3 regions of the Paenibacillus sp. FSL R5-0914 genome follow, and region 1 is predicted to be linked to each of the others. Evidence: a T-box and tRNA genes for the amino acid it is inferred to sense, from the RefSeq annotation. Region 1 holds a T-box; the other regions hold tRNA genes.
The links. A T-box is a leader RNA that pairs with one kind of tRNA and senses whether it is charged. The one in region 1 lies ahead of ileS (isoleucine--tRNA ligase), so its partner is inferred to be a tRNA-Ile.
Positions count from the first base shown of each region.

Region 1 (6,196 bases):
GTAGCTACGAGCGTTACAAGGATAGTAGCGAGGGAAGTTACATGCTTGATCCGCTCGAAGGCGAGGAGTAAAAGCATCGTCCCCATACAAAAAAATGAACAGCGAGCGGTTCCAGTTTCATTGTGGAATGGCCCGCTGTTTTTTTATTTTTTTTGCGCTATGTCATTTTGTTAAGAAAATGTTCAGATTCAGCTGGTAAACTGATCTAACGCATGCTGAAATCGACATACAAGGAGTGTAACGTAAGTGAATCACGACTATTTTAAAAATGTACAACAACTCAGTCATGAAGATGACCGACGATATTTATTATTAATGAGAGGCTTACGCATCTTACACGAGGAAAAAAAGCAGCGCAGCCCTCTCCAAAGATTAAAAAAGGAAAGGTACGGACTGGGGAGAAACTTAGAAGTCCAAGGTTGGATAAATCCACCAAAGAAGATTGACCTAACCCCACTCTCTCCTACAAACCAAGTAAAGACAGCTACGCCTTAAAAAGCTATTTGAATTCCAGCTGACGCTGAACAATTCGTACAATATCCGCAATATAATCTCCGATGATCGGTAGATTCAAGGCTCCAAGAACCTGAAGAACATAGATGATCGTTGCCGCAAAAAAAGTAAAGCCAAGCGCGATCCCTACTCCACGAGCCGCTCCATATAAAATATTTTTCCAAATTAGAGTCCAAGGTGAATATAACAGCTCCGTATACTGATAAATTCGTGATTTCTCTAAGATATGGGCCCATTCAAAGGTTAATCGATACATTGTATTCATTTTTTCTTCCAGTGGAATGTCTTCTGGATTGCGATGATCTGCTGTTAAACGCTCAGGGTTTTCCTCAGGAATAACCTTTTTCTCCACTCCCTTATCTGGGCTGTTCTTGTTGCCGGATGTCTTGACGGAGATTCTGTTCTTCTGATCCTCCACAGCCACAGCTCCTCTCATACGTCTATATTCGCCACAAAGTAAACGAGCCCGGTCAAAGAGAATACATCTCCTTGAGCACGAGGCTCGTTATTTTCGCGGGCGAAATATAAAGACTATATTTCCCGCATAAACAGAAGTTCTCTGTTTACACTTGTGCCGCTAGTATATGCTGTTTTGGGACAGGTAATGCAGATTTACACTTCAATATGGATACCGATGGATTTACCACCGACATCTACCGTTTCAAAAGCGTGTTCTCCGCCAAAATCAACCGTAGTCACAAGTACATTGTCTCGCAATACATTCTCAAAGGCTGTAACTGCTGCTTTAAGCTCATCGTCTACACTCAGCGTGAGTGCGATCCGTTTCTCGATCGGCAGATCCAAACGTTTACGGTAATCTTGAACCGCACGAATGATCTCACGAACCCAGCCTTCTTGTTCAAGCTCAGGTGTGATTTCGGTATTGAGCGCAACCGTAATTCCATATCCGGAAGCTGCGGCGAAACCTGCTTTAGCTTCTTTTTCAACGAGTAGCTCTTCAGAAGTGATCACCAGTTCTTCTCCCTCTGGCGTCGCAATCGCGATTGAGCCATCTTGCACCGCTTTGCGGGTAGAGTCACTGTCCAAAGCTTTTAGGAAGCCTTGCAGGAAGCCGACGTTTTTACCGTATTTTTTACCGGCAACTTTAAGATTCAGCTTGAGTGTGAAGTCAACAAATCCACTATCGCTAGTCTCTAGCACGATGTTCTTGATGTTGATCTCGTCTTTGATGATCTCTTCATACTCAGCCAAATGGAAGTCACGGTTCATCGAAACGATCAGCTCAGACAGCGGTTGACGATTCTTAATGCCTGTTTCGTTACGCACGTTACGCGCCAGCTCAACGATTTGTCTCGCACTTTCCATATCCTCTTCCAGCTCTTTATCGATCAAGCTCTCATCAGCAACCGGATAATCTGCTAAATGCACACTTTCTCCGCCGCCAAGGTTCGTGAAGATATCTTCAGACAACATCGGTGTAAATGGAGCCATCAAAGACGCTGTCTTCAAAAGCACATGGGTCAGTGTACGGTAAGCATCCAGCTTATCTTCACCTAGACCACTACCCCAGAAACGATCACGGGAACGACGGATATACCAGTTACTCAGCTCATCTATAAAGTTCTCAATACCTTTGGATGTATTCACGAAGTCATTAACTGCAAGTCCTTTGTCTACCAAAAGAATCAAGCTGTTCAGACGGGACAAAATCCAGCGGTCCAGCTTATGTTCCGATACTTTAAAAGGATGATCGGCAGGATCATAACCATCGATGCCTGCATAAAGCGTCAAGAACGCATGCGTATTCACCAGTGTATCTACAACTTTGGATTTGGTTTCCCCTACAAGGCCACGAGAGAAACGTTTGTTATTCCACGGTGCACTATCGGATAGAATCGCCCAACGGAAAGCATCCGTGCCGTAATCGTTCATGATATCCCAAGGATCAATAACATTGCCTTTTGATTTGGACATTTTTTGACCATTCTCATCAAGGATATGACCGTGAGCAATAACAGCTTTATATGGAGCTTTACCTTTAAACAAGGTAGATACAGCTAGTAAGCTGTAGAACCATCCACGTGTCTGGTCGATCCCTTCACAGATCATATCCGCTGGATATTGATCATTCAGCTTATCCTCGTTCTCAAATGGATAATGACTTTGCGCAAATGGCATCGAACCACTATCGAACCAAACATCGATAACTTCTGGTGTGCGAACCATCTCTGCGCCTTCGCTGAAAGGACTGCGTAGCTTGATCTTATCTACAAAAGGCTTATGCAGCTCGATATCCTCAGGAACATCACCAATCGCCATCGCTCTTAGTTCTTCAATGCTGTGTGGAGCGAACTCTTTGCCCGTTTCTTGACATACCCAAACATTAAGCGGTGTGCCCCAGTAACGATTACGGCTGATATTCCAGTCCACCAGTTCATCCAGGAACTTCCCGAAACGTCCTTCACGTACATGATCAGGATACCAATCTACACTGTTGTTGTTAGCAATCAGCTGATCTTTGATCGCTGTAGTGTTGATGAACCAGCTGTCTGTTGCGTAGTACAAGAGTGGTGTATCACAACGCCAGCAGAACGGATAGCTGTGCTCGTATTTTTCTTTGCCGTAAAGCAGTCCTTTTTCAGACAAAGCTTTAACGATATCCAAATCGCAATCTTTCACGAAGCGTCCAGCAAAATCAGACACTACATCCGTATACTTACCGGAATTATCAACCACGTTCACGAAGCTGATGCCGTTCTCGCGGCAAGTCTTATAGTCATCTTCACCATGCGCTGGTGCCATGTGTACGATCCCAGTACCACTGGAATCTGTAACGAAGGAAGCACCTACGATGACATTGCTTTTCTCTGCCTTGATGTATCCGAATGGAGGAGCGTAGGTTTTGCCGATAAACTCGGAACCTTTATGTGTAGAAAGGACTGTGTGCTCGCCTTTCATTACTTCCTCCACCAAATTTTTGGCAACAATGTAGATACCGTCTTCTTGTTGTACACGTACATAATCCATGTCAGGGTTCATGGCTAACGCCATATGTGCTGGCAGCGTCCAAGGTGTAGTCGTCCAAGCTAGTACGTAGTCTCCACTGTCATCCAGTTTGAACTTTGCAGTCGCACTGAGATCCTTGACGGTCTTGTAGCCTTGGGCTACTTCATGGGAGCTTAGGGTAGTCTGACAGCTTGGGCAGTAAGGACTAACACGGTGTCCGCGGTAGAGCAACCCTTTGTCATGCACAGTAGCCAAGATGTTCCACACGCTCTCGATATACGTGTTATCCAAAGTTACGTAAGGATTATCTAGATCCGTCCAGTATCCGATACCCTCTGTAAACTCGCGCCATTGCTTCTCATAACCGAAGACGCTGTCTTTACATTCCTGAATGAATTTTTCTACGCCATATTCCTCGATCTCTTGTTTGCCGGAGATGCCAAGCTTCTTTTGTACGCCTAGTTCTACTGGCAAACCGTGTGTATCCCAGCCCGCTTTACGTACCACGCGGTAACCTTTCATCGTTTGGTAACGACCGATGAAATCCTTGATTACACGGCCCAGTACGTGCCCGATATGCGGTGCACCGTTCGCTGTTGGAGGACCTTCGTAAAATACATAGTTCGGACGTCCTTCACGATTCTCCATCGATTTACGGAACGTATTTTCGTCGCTCCATTTCTTCAATATGCGGACATCTCTTGCCCGTGCTTTTTCTTTGACATCTACTTTTTGCATGTGATGGTCAATCCTTTCATGGTTTAGTCTTTAAAGCTCTTTTCGATCCTTGGGCAGTCTGATTCAGCTCTTGCCTTCGGTACCCGAGCCGCGATCCCGCAGGGCAGCACTGGCTCGGGGTGCCACATGGAGCGGCGAGTGAAACGTCGGTCTGCTCTAGCAATGAAGGCCCCGCAGGCGAACCCGCCAGGGGAGCCTAAGAAGGGCCGTTCCTTCAGCCACATGAGTCCGTTCGCTTCCACCACCGTACCCGTTTGCACGAGGCTTTACATTGCGGGTGTCCAGAGGGCGGCAGCCCTTTGGGGTCCCTCTTAGAAAGGGGGATGGCCACCCCGGAACAACAAAATAAGCGTCATCTCACCCCCAAAGGGGCGAGACAACGCTCGCGATACCACCCTAATTCTGCGCATGAGCACATCCTTAAGGGGAGTGTATTCAGCACAATCTCAGTCCTGCGCGTAAATCTCATGCACAGGTCCGGTGTAACGTCCGGCGGACGGCTAAGCTTACGCACGATCAACGCTTCAGCTTAACTTCTAGGGGAAGATCTTCCGGCAGGGTTCGAACAATCGGCTCTCAGCAATCGCCGACTCTCTGGAGAACGTTACCTTGTCGTACTTGTCCCGTCATCGAATACATATAAACATTATACAGATATGTTCTATTTATAGACTTTTTAAGTCTAAATGTCAACAACCGCTAGCCAAATCCGCAATTAGGAGTATACCTGTGCAGGCGGAATACTTTATTATGATCGATTTTAGCGGAAAATAAAAATAGAGGGAATAACTCCCTCTATTTAACCGATTATAGCATGAAATTATAAATTAGAGGGAATTCCCCCCTATAAATTCAAGCAGCATTCATTCATCATAATGCATTAGAACGATGTAGAACATCATCCTTAAAGGTTACGTTCTCGCTTGCCTCACGACTCTCCAAGGCATTCCAGTCATCTTGTGACAACAGCTCGAGCTGTGCTTCCACCAATGTGCGGAAACGAGTGCGATAGATTGAAGCTTGCTTACGCAATTCTTCAGTCTCAATAGCAACCTTACGGGATTTGGATAACGCTTCGTTAATAATCCGATCCGCGTTCTTTTCCGCTTCCTTGATAATGAGCTGCGATTCCTTCTTGGAGTTGTTCTTCACATCATCCGCCGCTTCCTGAGCGACTAAGATCGTTTTCGATAAACTCTCTTCAATATTCACAAAATGATCTAAACGCTCTTGAATGGACAAAAGCTGATTCTGCAGCTCTTTGTTCTCACGGATGACACTTTCGTAATCCTTAATTACTTGATCCAGAAATTCGTTGACCTCGTCCTCATCATAACCGCGAAGTCTCCGAGAGAACTCCTTGTTATGTATATCGAGCGGTGTTAATGGCATGCTGTGCACCTCCTAGAAATTTCGGACCTTCTAAGTCTCTGAACCATACCTGCGCAGCAGACAAAGAAGAAAGACTGTACTTCAAGTAAAGGCAGAGGATGTATCGACGTTCCAACTGCCATTCATGGTTCGCCTCTTTTATAAAATATCGGCGTCCTGCTTTAAAAATGTTTGATTCCCTCGAAATAATCAATTTCGACAAGTAAAGCCGGATTCCTGCAAGGGATTCACACAAATTTACCAACCTGAACACGGTATCGGCCCTTTTTCGTCAAACTACCAACCTCTAGAACCTTGAATCGACCAAATCCTTGAATAGATACCATGTCACCATCTTTAAGTCCGCAGGAAGGGTCTTCTTCCACTTTCCAATTTACCCGAACGCGCCCAGCCTTGATGGGAGCAAGAATTTTGCTTCGACTAAGCCGTGTTACATCTGCGGCTATGCCATCCAATCGTAGGGACGCTACAGTCAAATCCATCATTTCCAGCTTCACCTCACTATTACGCAAGGCAGAAAGTGGCAATACCTCCGTGCTCACCTGTATTCGGTGTACTCCAGTTAAATTCATGTCTAAATAATCTG
Region 1 is NZ_JBBORH010000001.1:2,576,540-2,582,735, reverse strand. Features, by position in the region: gene MKX60_RS11300 (TraR/DksA C4-type zinc finger protein) at 1-71, shown strand, start outside; gene MKX60_RS11295 (DUF5665 domain-containing protein) at 500-790, opposite strand; gene ileS (isoleucine--tRNA ligase) at 1,126-4,218, opposite strand; T-box leader at 4,583-4,857, opposite strand; gene MKX60_RS11285 (DivIVA domain-containing protein) at 5,089-5,610, opposite strand; gene MKX60_RS11280 (YlmH family RNA-binding protein) at 5,838-6,196, opposite strand, start outside.

Region 2 (6,196 bases), 980 kb from region 1:
ATTCATAACCTTGTCTGCGGAGCTCGTCGATAATGAGTGGAAGTGCTTCATGTGTTTGTTTACAGGAATCACTGGCATGTAGAAGGACGATATCACCTGGATGCGCTTTTGTCGTTACACGCTTCACGATATTGTCTACGCCGATGTTCTTCCAGTCCAGGGAGTCTGTATCCCATTGAATGACCTTGTAGCCGAGATCGCTGGCAACCTGAAGGACTCTTTTGTCAAAATCACCATTAGGCATACGAATCAAATTGGGTTCAGTGCCGGTTAATTCGGTAAGTACGGTGTGAGCCGTTGAGATCTGTGTACGAATTTCTTCGTTGCTTAGTGTGCTGTAATTGACGTGTTTATGACCATGACTTCCAATTTCAAAACCTGCATTCTTAATGTTAGTTACAATGTCTGGGTGAGTCTTACTCCATGGAGACGATAGGAAGAAGGTGGCTTTGTCCACTTTCTTGTCTTCAAGTACCTTCAAAATTGGTTCGGGTCTTTTCTCCCCCCAGCTAATATCGAAGGTCAGGGCAATCAGCTTCTTCTCTGTTGGTACACTGTAGATCGCGGAAGGTCCGGATTCAGAAAAAACGGTTATGTTTCCCCTCTCGACATATACAACTCCAGCAGCAAGAAGCACAGCGGCGAAGATATAGATGAATCGTTTAATCTTTTTGCCGCTGAATACATAAAAAGAATTCATAATGACAGCGCTCCTCTCCCATGCGAAATGCTTGTTTGTTCTAAATGTATGCTCGTACCGCAAGGTTATGACCTAAGAAACAGAGATCACAATTTCAGGAGGGTATTTATGTTGTCGTTCTTCACGTTTATTAAAGATCTAAAAACGATCCGGAAGGCTTTATTGCTATCCTGTCTGCTGTTCGCAGTAGGAGCGGTTATAGGGTGGGTAGCTACTAGCAGTCTGGAAAAGCTATTGGTTCAGCAATTAGAGGGGCTCAGTGAAATCAGTGGCAACCTTAGAGATTCTTCTAATCCGCAATGGAGCTTCTTTGTATTTATATTTTTGAATAACAGCATCAAGGGTGTTCTTATCATATTTTTAGGGGCGTTGTTCGGTATACTGCCAGCCATATTCTTATTTATTAACGGAGCGGTTATCGGCTATCTGATTCATTTATCAGCACTCCAAGGACAGGATTTATTCGAACTAATAGTAAAAGGACTGCTGCCACATGGGATTATAGAGATTCCAGCAATCATTATTGCTTGTGCATTTGGGCTTCAGTTCGGCGGGAAAGTAGTTGCAAGCCTGTTTAGCTCATCCACTAAAAAAGTGAACAGAGGTGTTGAGTGGTCTTCGTTCATGCGTCAAACACTTACGGCATCTATTTGGACAATAATCCTGTTATTTGTTGCAGCCATCATTGAAAGCACAATAACTTTTTCTCTTTTATCATAAAACTTCCGAGAATGGAGCATAACAGTAAAGCTATTCATCCAAGGATTGCCTAAAGGTCAGAAGTATATAATCGTGACGAAACCATAAAGGGAATTTTTAATAATTATGGTTATAAAAAGAGTACTCCGGTTAATCTAGTGTAAGAGGATCTTAAGGCAGCTTTCTCCATGAGATGGACTAACTAATTATGTACAAGGGGTTTTTGGTTTTAGTGAATGTGTTACTTGCAACTTCATGAAGGAGGCCAAGCATATGTTGGGAATGTTGTTCAACGAAAAAGAATGCAAGGAACTGGATTATGTTTTGCGGAAAGAACTTGATGAGATGCTGTTAGATTTGAGCGATCAGCGCTTGGACCAAAATATCAGGCATGCCATCGCCAATAGATATAAGACTGTATTTCGTATGTATGCTCGTTTTGCTCCTCAGAAAGAGCTTTCCAAGTATGCGTGGGGTGGACGTTCTTCTCAGTATAAACACTAAGGATAAGCGGTAAATGCAAGAGTCTTATATGAATTTAAGATTTTTTAATAAAATAGCTTGACTAAAAAGGAGTGCTCGTGATAAATTATATCTCGCGCTCCTTTTGCTTGTGTAAAAGGGAAGCGGAAGGCAAGAAAAGTTGAAAAAAACTTTTTCAAAAAAAAGACTTGCCAAACAACGAAACACTGTGATATATTATAAAGGTCGCCGCTGACAAACAACGACGACGAAATGAGAGACATTGATCTTTGAAAACTGAACAACGAGTGAGTGGGAAATCACGAAAGTGAAATCCAAAATTAGAGAATTAATTTTCTCGTCAGATGTTTCAAAATGAGCATATCGCTCTTTTCAATACTAATTGGAGAGTTTGATCCTGGCTCAGGACGAACGCTGGCGGCGTGCCTAATACATGCAAGTCGAGCGGAGTTACTTTGAAAGCTTGCTTTCAAAGTAACTTAGCGGCGGACGGGTGAGTAACACGTAGGCAACCTGCCCCTTAGACTGGGATAACTACCGGAAACGGTAGCTAATACCGGATAATTTCTTTTTTCTCCTGAAGAAAGAATGAAAGACGGAGCAATCTGTCACTGAGGGATGGGCCTGCGGCGCATTAGCTAGTTGGTGGGGTAACGGCCCACCAAGGCGACGATGCGTAGCCGACCTGAGAGGGTGAACGGCCACACTGGGACTGAGACACGGCCCAGACTCCTACGGGAGGCAGCAGTAGGGAATCTTCCGCAATGGACGAAAGTCTGACGGAGCAACGCCGCGTGAGTGATGAAGGTTTTCGGATCGTAAAGCTCTGTTGCCAGGGAAGAACGTCCGGTAGAGTAACTGCTACCGGAGTGACGGTACCTGAGAAGAAAGCCCCGGCTAACTACGTGCCAGCAGCCGCGGTAATACGTAGGGGGCAAGCGTTGTCCGGAATTATTGGGCGTAAAGCGCGCGCAGGCGGTCATTTAAGTCTGGTGTTTAAACCTTGGGCTCAACCTGAGGTCGCACTGGAAACTGGGTGACTTGAGTACAGAAGAGGAAAGTGGAATTCCACGTGTAGCGGTGAAATGCGTAGATATGTGGAGGAACACCAGTGGCGAAGGCGACTTTCTGGGCTGTAACTGACGCTGAGGCGCGAAAGCGTGGGGAGCAAACAGGATTAGATACCCTGGTAGTCCACGCCGTAAACGATGAGTGCTAGGTGTTAGGGGTTTCGATACCCTTGGTGCCGAAGTTAACACAGTAAGCACTCCGCCTGGGGAGTACGGTCGCAAGACTGAAACTCAAAGGAATTGACGGGGACCCGCACAAGCAGTGGAGTATGTGGTTTAATTCGAAGCAACGCGAAGAACCTTACCAGGTCTTGACATCCCTCTGAATCCACTAGAGATAGTGGCGGCCTTCGGGACAGAGGAGACAGGTGGTGCATGGTTGTCGTCAGCTCGTGTCGTGAGATGTTGGGTTAAGTCCCGCAACGAGCGCAACCCTTAACTTTAGTTGCCAGCAGGTTAAGCTGGGCACTCTAGAGTGACTGCCGGTGACAAACCGGAGGAAGGTGGGGATGACGTCAAATCATCATGCCCCTTATGACCTGGGCTACACACGTACTACAATGGCCGGTACAACGGGAAGCGAAACCGCGAGGTGAAGCCAATCCCATCAAAGCCGGTCTCAGTTCGGATTGCAGGCTGCAACTCGCCTGCATGAAGTCGGAATTGCTAGTAATCGCGGATCAGCATGCCGCGGTGAATACGTTCCCGGGTCTTGTACACACCGCCCGTCACACCACGAGAGTTTACAACACCCGAAGTCGGTGGGGTAACCCGCAAGGGAGCCAGCCGCCGAAGGTGGGGTAGATGATTGGGGTGAAGTCGTAACAAGGTAGCCGTATCGGAAGGTGCGGCTGGATCACCTCCTTTCTATGGAGAATCGTCTTCTGCAATGAAGACATTCAAATCGGAAGTTAAACTTCCATTATAGAACCTTCGGGTTCGAACACTCACTCGTGTTCAGTTTTGAAAGAGTAAGTCTCTTTCATATACGTTTGGTGGCGATAGCGGAGGGGTTCCACACGTACCCATCCCGAACACGACCGTTAAGCCCTCCAGCGCCGATGGTACTTGGACCGAAGGGTCCTGGGAGAGTAGGACGCCGCCAAGCGGACAACCATTCTTTGGTTGATTCACAATGTTATATATGTTATATGGGCTTTTAGCTCAGTTGGTTAGAGCGCACCTCTGATAAGGGTGAGGTCGGTGGTTCGAGTCCACCAAGGCCCACCATATAACTTTATATCTTTTATGGGGCCATAGCTCAGCTGGGAGAGCGCCTGCCTTGCAAGCAGGAGGTCAGCGGTTCGATCCCGCTTGGCTCCACCATAATTTTTAATTCAATACTTTCTTTAAACATTGATCCTTGAAAACTGGATACCGAAACGAATTTGCGTTTTAGAACATCTTTTAGCAACTTGTGTAAACAAGTAAATGTTATTAGTGAGATGATTCCAAAAGAAATGTCATTGTATGATATTTTCCTGCGGAAAAATCAAGGTTAAGCTAATAAGAGCACACGGAGGATGCCTAGGCGCCAGGAGCCGACGAAGGACGTGGCGAACAACGAAACTGCCTCGGGGAGCTGTAAGCAAGCTTTGATCCGGGGGTGTCCGAATGGGGAAACCCAGCTGTGGTAATTCGCAGTTACTCATCTCTGAACACATAGGAGATGTAGAGGCAGACCAGGGGAACTGAAACATCTAAGTACCCTGAGGAAGAGAAAACAATAGTGATTCCGTCAGTAGCGGCGAGCGAACGCGGAACAGCCTAAACCTAAGAGCTTGCTCTTAGGGGTTGTGGGACGTCTCACATGGAGTTACAAAGGAATATGGTAGGTGAAGAGGTCTGGAAAGGCCCGCGATAGAGGTAAAAGCCCTGTAACCTAAACTGTGTTCTCTCCGAGACGGATCCCGAGTAGTGCGGGGCACGTGAAACCCCGTATGAATCCAGCAGGACCATCTGCTAAGGCTAAATACTACCTGGCGACCGATAGTGAAACAGTACCGTGAGGGAAAGGTGAAAAGCACCCCGGAAGGGGAGTGAAATAGAACCTGAAACCGTGTGCTTACAAAAAGTCAGAGCCCTATTAATGGGTGATGGCGTGCCTTTTGTAGAATGAACCGGCGAGTTACGTTTAACATGCAAGGTTAAGTCGAGAAGACGGAGCCGCAGCGAAAGCGAGTCTGAATAGGGCGATTTAGTATGTGGACGTAGACCCGAAACCGTGTGATCTACCCCTGTCCAGGGTGAAGGTGCGGTAACACGCACTGGAGGCCCGAACCCACGCATGTTGAAAAATGCGGGGATGAGGTGGGGGTAGCGGAGAAATTCCAATCGAACTCGGAGATAGCTGGTTCTCCCCGAAATAGCTTTAGGGCTAGCCTCGGTATAAGAGTAGTGGAGGTAGAGCACTGATTGGGTGCGGGGTCCGCAAGGATTACCAAGCTCAGTCAAACTCCGAATGCCATATACTTATTGCCGGGAGTCAGACAGTGAGTGCTAAGATCCATTGTCAAAAGGGAAACAGCCCAGACCATCAGCTAAGGTCCCCAAGTGTGTGTTAAGTGGGAAAGGATGTGGAGTTGCACAGACAACCAGGATGTTGGCTTAGAAGCAGCCACCATTGAAAGAGTGCGTAATAGCTCACTGGTCGAGTGACTCTGCGCCGAAAATGTAACGGGGCTAAACACACCACCGAAGCTATGGCTAGATACGTATGTATCTGGGGTAGGGGAGCGTTGTATGTGGGTTGAAGGTGTACCGTAAGGAGCGCTGGACAGCATACAAGTGAGAATGCCGGTATGAGTAACGAAAAGATCAGTGAGAATCTGATCCGCCGAAAGCCCAAGGTTTCCTGAGGAAGGCTCGTCCGCTCAGGGTAAGTCGGGACCTAAGGCGAGGCCGAAAGGCGTAGTCGAAGGACAACAGTTTGAAATTACTGTACCACCGTAATCCGCTATGAGCGATGGGGTGACGCAGGAGGGTAGTGACGCGGACTGATGGATATGTCCGTCTAAGCAGTGAGGCTGATGTGTAGGCAAATCCGCACATCGTTAAGGCTGGGCTGTGATGGGGAGCGAAAATTACAGTAGCGAAGGTCATGATCTCACACTGCCAAGAAAAGCCTCTAGCCAGGAGAAGGTGCCCGTACCGCAAACCGACACAGGTAGGCGAGAAGAGAATTCTAAGGCGCGCGGAAGAACTCTCGTTAAGGAACTCGGCAAAATGACCCCGTAACTTCGGG
Region 2 is NZ_JBBORH010000001.1:1,597,596-1,603,791, forward strand. Features, by position in the region: gene pdaB (polysaccharide deacetylase family sporulation protein PdaB) at 1-700, opposite strand, end outside; gene MKX60_RS06940 (stage II sporulation protein M) at 809-1,420, shown strand; gene MKX60_RS06945 (hypothetical protein) at 1,673-1,903, shown strand; rRNA gene MKX60_RS06950 (16S ribosomal RNA) at 2,262-3,819, shown strand; rRNA gene rrf (5S ribosomal RNA) at 3,944-4,060, shown strand; tRNA gene MKX60_RS06960 (tRNA-Ile) at 4,106-4,182, shown strand; tRNA gene MKX60_RS06965 (tRNA-Ala) at 4,203-4,278, shown strand; rRNA gene MKX60_RS06970 (23S ribosomal RNA) at 4,449-6,196, shown strand, end outside.
Region 2: it has a tRNA-Ile gene. The T-box ahead of ileS (isoleucine--tRNA ligase) is inferred to sense a tRNA for this amino acid. The anticodon was not compared.

Region 3 (6,196 bases), 1.8 Mb from region 1:
GATTTTGCTAAAGCGCTAGTAAGTGTCAAGCGTAATCTTCATTATTGCTCCGTCTGCTGTAATATTACGGATACGGACCCGTGTAAGATATGTCAGGACAAAACTAGAGATCCTTCAGTAATCTGTGTGATCCAAGACTCCAAGGATTTGGTGGCAATAGAACGAACCAAAGAGTTTAATGGGTATTATCACGTTCTTCAGGGTGCGATTTCACCTATGGAAGGTATAGGCCCTGATGATATTCGCTTGAAGGAATTATTGACTCGTTTGAGTGATGAAAGAGTGAGTGAGCTTATCATGGCGACCAACCCCAACATTGAGGGTGAGGCAACGGCGATGTATATTTCTCGTCTAGTTCGGCCTTTTGAGATTAAAATCACCAGAATAGCCCATGGCTTACCTGTTGGTGGCGATCTTGAATATGCCGACGAGGTTACCTTGTCCAAAGCGTTGGAAGGTCGTCGTGAGCTATTCTAGTAGCTCTAAAGTCGTGTTTTTCAAAAGGAGGCCCCCTGGGCCTCCTTTTTTTGTTCTAAGTTTGTCCCTATCCCGATATGAATGAGAATAACGAGATGTAATTTTGCATCGAAATTATTCTGAGGAGGAATGAGTAATGGGATGGTGGACCTCATTGTGGCGGGGAGCAGATGAAGAACAGGGTAGAAAAGATACGGAGGGCTGGGAAACGTTGCTGGAGGTTCGTAAGGCGCAATCTGAGTGGGAGAGAGCGTACCTAATGTTTGATGAAGCGTTGGGTCAAGATCAAATTGATTATGCTATTTATATTTTAGAGGCAGCAGAGCGTAAGTATCAGATACATCTCAAACATGCAAAGAGCATTGGATTAAATAGCAGTCAGATGTAGGCGCTAACCAAATGGAGATATAGGAGGGATCAACATGCTAAGAATGTTAGCTATAGGAGTACTGGTCATATCGGTTGTATTGTTAAGTGTAATTGTATTCCGGAAAAAACTTGGCTTTGGATGGCTTAGTCTGTTCGGAGCTCATTTGGTACTGGCTGCGCTCGCGATATATGTAGTGAATTTCTCGGGTTTAATCACACAAGTTCATATTCCCCTGAATCCCGCAACCATAGGCGCAGTAACGGTTCTTGGTCTTCCAGGCGTAGTAATGTTAATAGGATTAAGAATTATTTTGTTTTAATGCTTGACGTGAGTTTGAAAAATATGATACATTAAGTCTCGCCCCTTTGGACAAGATGTTGATTAACAACTTGCTGAAACGGTAAGCGAAAAAAAGAAATTAAAAAAACGCTTGACGAAAACAAAGGTGCTGTGATATATTATAAAGGTCGCTGCTGACAAGCAACGACAACGAAAGATGAGACATTGATCTTTGAAAACTGAACAACGAGTGAGTGGGAAATCACGAAAGTGAAATCCAAAATTAGAGAATTAATTTTCTCGTCAGATGTTTCAAAATGAGCATATCGCTCTTTTCAATACTAATTGGAGAGTTTGATCCTGGCTCAGGACGAACGCTGGCGGCGTGCCTAATACATGCAAGTCGAGCGGAGTTACTTTGAAAGCTTGCTTTCAAAGTAACTTAGCGGCGGACGGGTGAGTAACACGTAGGCAACCTGCCCCTTAGACTGGGATAACTACCGGAAACGGTAGCTAATACCGGATAATTTCTTTTTTCTCCTGAAGAAAGAATGAAAGACGGAGCAATCTGTCACTGAGGGATGGGCCTGCGGCGCATTAGCTAGTTGGTGGGGTAACGGCCCACCAAGGCGACGATGCGTAGCCGACCTGAGAGGGTGAACGGCCACACTGGGACTGAGACACGGCCCAGACTCCTACGGGAGGCAGCAGTAGGGAATCTTCCGCAATGGACGAAAGTCTGACGGAGCAACGCCGCGTGAGTGATGAAGGTTTTCGGATCGTAAAGCTCTGTTGCCAGGGAAGAACGTCCGGTAGAGTAACTGCTACCGGAGTGACGGTACCTGAGAAGAAAGCCCCGGCTAACTACGTGCCAGCAGCCGCGGTAATACGTAGGGGGCAAGCGTTGTCCGGAATTATTGGGCGTAAAGCGCGCGCAGGCGGTCATTTAAGTCTGGTGTTTAAACCTTGGGCTCAACCTGAGGTCGCACTGGAAACTGGGTGACTTGAGTACAGAAGAGGAAAGTGGAATTCCACGTGTAGCGGTGAAATGCGTAGATATGTGGAGGAACACCAGTGGCGAAGGCGACTTTCTGGGCTGTAACTGACGCTGAGGCGCGAAAGCGTGGGGAGCAAACAGGATTAGATACCCTGGTAGTCCACGCCGTAAACGATGAGTGCTAGGTGTTAGGGGTTTCGATACCCTTGGTGCCGAAGTTAACACAGTAAGCACTCCGCCTGGGGAGTACGGTCGCAAGACTGAAACTCAAAGGAATTGACGGGGACCCGCACAAGCAGTGGAGTATGTGGTTTAATTCGAAGCAACGCGAAGAACCTTACCAGGTCTTGACATCCCTCTGAATCCACTAGAGATAGTGGCGGCCTTCGGGACAGAGGAGACAGGTGGTGCATGGTTGTCGTCAGCTCGTGTCGTGAGATGTTGGGTTAAGTCCCGCAACGAGCGCAACCCTTAACTTTAGTTGCCAGCAGGTTAAGCTGGGCACTCTAGAGTGACTGCCGGTGACAAACCGGAGGAAGGTGGGGATGACGTCAAATCATCATGCCCCTTATGACCTGGGCTACACACGTACTACAATGGCCGGTACAACGGGAAGCGAAGCCGCGAGGTGAAGCCAATCCCATCAAAGCCGGTCTCAGTTCGGATTGCAGGCTGCAACTCGCCTGCATGAAGTCGGAATTGCTAGTAATCGCGGATCAGCATGCCGCGGTGAATACGTTCCCGGGTCTTGTACACACCGCCCGTCACACCACGAGAGTTTACAACACCCGAAGTCGGTGGGGTAACCCGCAAGGGAGCCAGCCGCCGAAGGTGGGGTAGATGATTGGGGTGAAGTCGTAACAAGGTAGCCGTATCGGAAGGTGCGGCTGGATCACCTCCTTTCTATGGAGAATCGTCTTCTGCAATGAAGACATTCAAATCGGAAGTTAAACTTCCACAATAGAACCTTAGGGTTCGAACACTCACTCGTGTTCAGTTTTGAAAGAGCAAGTCTCTTTCGTATGCGTTTGGTGGCGATAGCGGAGGGGTTCCACACGTACCCATCCCGAACACGACCGTTAAGCCCTCCAGCGCCGATGGTACTTGGACCGAAGGGTCCTGGGAGAGTAGGACGCCGCCAAGCGGACAACCATTCTTTGGTTGATTCACAATGTTATATATGTTATATGGGCTTTTAGCTCAGTTGGTTAGAGCGCACCTCTGATAAGGGTGAGGTCGGTGGTTCGAGTCCACCAAGGCCCACCATATAACTTTATATCTTTTATGGGGCCATAGCTCAGCTGGGAGAGCGCCTGCCTTGCAAGCAGGAGGTCAGCGGTTCGATCCCGCTTGGCTCCACCATAATTTTTAATTCAATACCTTCTTTAAACATTGATCCTTGAAAACTGGATACCGAAACGAATTTGCGTTTTAGAACATCTTTTAGCAACTTGTGCAAACAAGTAAATGTTATTAGTGAGATTTTTCTTAGGAAAAATCAAGGTTAAGCTAATAAGAGCACACGGAGGATGCCTAGGCGCCAGGAGCCGACGAAGGACGTGGCGAACAACGAAACTGCCTCGGGGAGCTGTAAGCAAGCTTTGATCCGGGGGTGTCCGAATGGGGAAACCCAGCTGTGGTAATTCGCAGTTACTCATCTCTGAACACATAGGAGATGTAGAGGCAGACCAGGGGAACTGAAACATCTAAGTACCCTGAGGAAGAGAAAACAATAGTGATTCCGTCAGTAGCGGCGAGCGAACGCGGAACAGCCTAAACCTAAGAGCTTGCTCTTAGGGGTTGTGGGACGTCTCACATGGAGTTACAAAGGAATATGGTAGGTGAAGAGGTCTGGAAAGGCCCGCGATAGAGGTAAAAGCCCTGTAGCCTAAACTGTGTTCTCTCCGAGACGGATCCCGAGTAGTGCGGGGCACGTGAAACCCCGTATGAATCCAGCAGGACCATCTGCTAAGGCTAAATACTACCTGGCGACCGATAGTGAAACAGTACCGTGAGGGAAAGGTGAAAAGCACCCCGGAAGGGGAGTGAAATAGAACCTGAAACCGTGTGCTTACAAAAAGTCAGAGCCCTATTTATGGGTGATGGCGTGCCTTTTGTAGAATGAACCGGCGAGTTACGTTTAACATGCAAGGTTAAGTCGAGAAGACGGAGCCGCAGCGAAAGCGAGTCTGAATAGGGCGATTGAGTATGTGGACGTAGACCCGAAACCGTGTGATCTACCCCTGTCCAGGGTGAAGGTGCGGTAACACGCACTGGAGGCCCGAACCCACGCATGTTGAAAAATGCGGGGATGAGGTGGGGGTAGCGGAGAAATTCCAATCGAACTCGGAGATAGCTGGTTCTCCCCGAAATAGCTTTAGGGCTAGCCTCGGTATAAGAGTAGTGGAGGTAGAGCACTGATTGGGTGCGGGGTCCGCAAGGATTACCAAGCTCAGTCAAACTCCGAATGCCATATACTTATTGCCGGGAGTCAGACAGTGAGTGCTAAGATCCATTGTCAAAAGGGAAACAGCCCAGACCATCAGCTAAGGTCCCCAAGTGTGTGTTAAGTGGGAAAGGATGTGGAGTTGCACAGACAACCAGGATGTTGGCTTAGAAGCAGCCACCATTGAAAGAGTGCGTAATAGCTCACTGGTCGAGTGACTCTGCGCCGAAAATGTAACGGGGCTAAACACACCACCGAAGCTATGGCTAGATACGTATGTATCTGGGGTAGGGGAGCGTTGTATGTGGGTTGAAGGTGTACCGTAAGGAGCGCTGGACAGCATACAAGTGAGAATGCCGGTATGAGTAACGAAAAGATCAGTGAGAATCTGATCCGCCGAAAGCCCAAGGTTTCCTGAGGAAGGCTCGTCCGCTCAGGGTAAGTCGGGACCTAAGGCGAGGCCGAAAGGCGTAGTCGAAGGACAACAGTTTGAAATTACTGTACCACCGTAATCCGCTATGAGCGATGGGGTGACGCAGGAGGGTAGTGACGCGGACTGATGGATATGTCCGTCTAAGCAGTGAGGCTGATGTGTAGGCAAATCCGCACATCATTAAGGCTGGGCTGTGATGGGGAGCGAAAATTACAGTAGCGAAGGTCATGATCTCACACTGCCAAGAAAAGCCTCTAGCCAGGAGAAGGTGCCCGTACCGCAAACCGACACAGGTAGGCGAGAAGAGAATTCTAAGGCGCGCGGAAGAACTCTCGTTAAGGAACTCGGCAAAATGACCCCGTAACTTCGGGAGAAGGGGTGCCCCGGTAGTGTGAATAGCACGAGGGGGCCGCAGTGAAAAGGCCCAAGCGACTGTTTAGCAAAAACACAGGTCTGTGCGAAGCCGCAAGGCGAAGTATACGGGCTGACGCCTGCCCGGTGCTGGAAGGTTAAGGGGAGTGGTTAGGGGTAACCCGAAGCTATGAACCGAAGCCCCAGTAAACGGCGGCCGTAACTATAACGGTCCTAAGGTAGCGAAATTCCTTGTCAGGTAAATTCTGACCCGCACGAATGGCGTAACGACTTGGGCGCTGTCTCAACGAGAGATCCGGTGAAATTTTAATACCTGTGAAGATGCAGGTTACCCGCGACAAGACGGAAAGACCCCATGGAGCTTTACTGCAGCTTGATATTGAATTTGGGTACGATCTGTACAGGATAGGTGGGAGCCGTAGAAATCGGAGCGCAAGCTTCGGTGGAGGCGCCGTTGGGATACCACCCTGATCGTATCTAGGTTCTAACCTAGTACCCTTACCGGGTACGGGGACCGTGTCAGGCGGGCAGTTTGACTGGGGCGGTCGCCTCCTAAAGAGTAACGGAGGCGTTCCAAGGTTCCCTCAGAATGGTTGGAAATCATTCGAAGAGTGCAAAGGCATAAGGGAGCTTGACTGCGAGACCTACAAGTCGAGCAGGGACGAAAGTCGGACTTAGTGATCCGGTGGTACCGCATGGAAGGGCCATCGCTCAACGGATAAAAGCTACCCTGGGGATAACAGGCTTATCTCCCCCAAGAGTCCACATCGACGGGGAGGTTTGGCACCTCGATGTCGGCTCATCGCATCCTGGGGCTGAAGT
Region 3 is NZ_JBBORH010000001.1:773,458-779,653, reverse strand. Features, by position in the region: gene recR (recombination mediator RecR) at 1-477, shown strand, start outside; gene MKX60_RS03290 (DUF2508 family protein) at 614-865, shown strand; gene MKX60_RS03285 (pro-sigmaK processing inhibitor BofA family protein) at 909-1,166, shown strand; rRNA gene MKX60_RS03280 (16S ribosomal RNA) at 1,469-3,026, shown strand; rRNA gene rrf (5S ribosomal RNA) at 3,151-3,267, shown strand; tRNA gene MKX60_RS03270 (tRNA-Ile) at 3,313-3,389, shown strand; tRNA gene MKX60_RS03265 (tRNA-Ala) at 3,410-3,485, shown strand; rRNA gene MKX60_RS03260 (23S ribosomal RNA) at 3,626-6,196, shown strand, end outside.
Region 3: it has a tRNA-Ile gene. The T-box ahead of ileS (isoleucine--tRNA ligase) is inferred to sense a tRNA for this amino acid. The anticodon was not compared.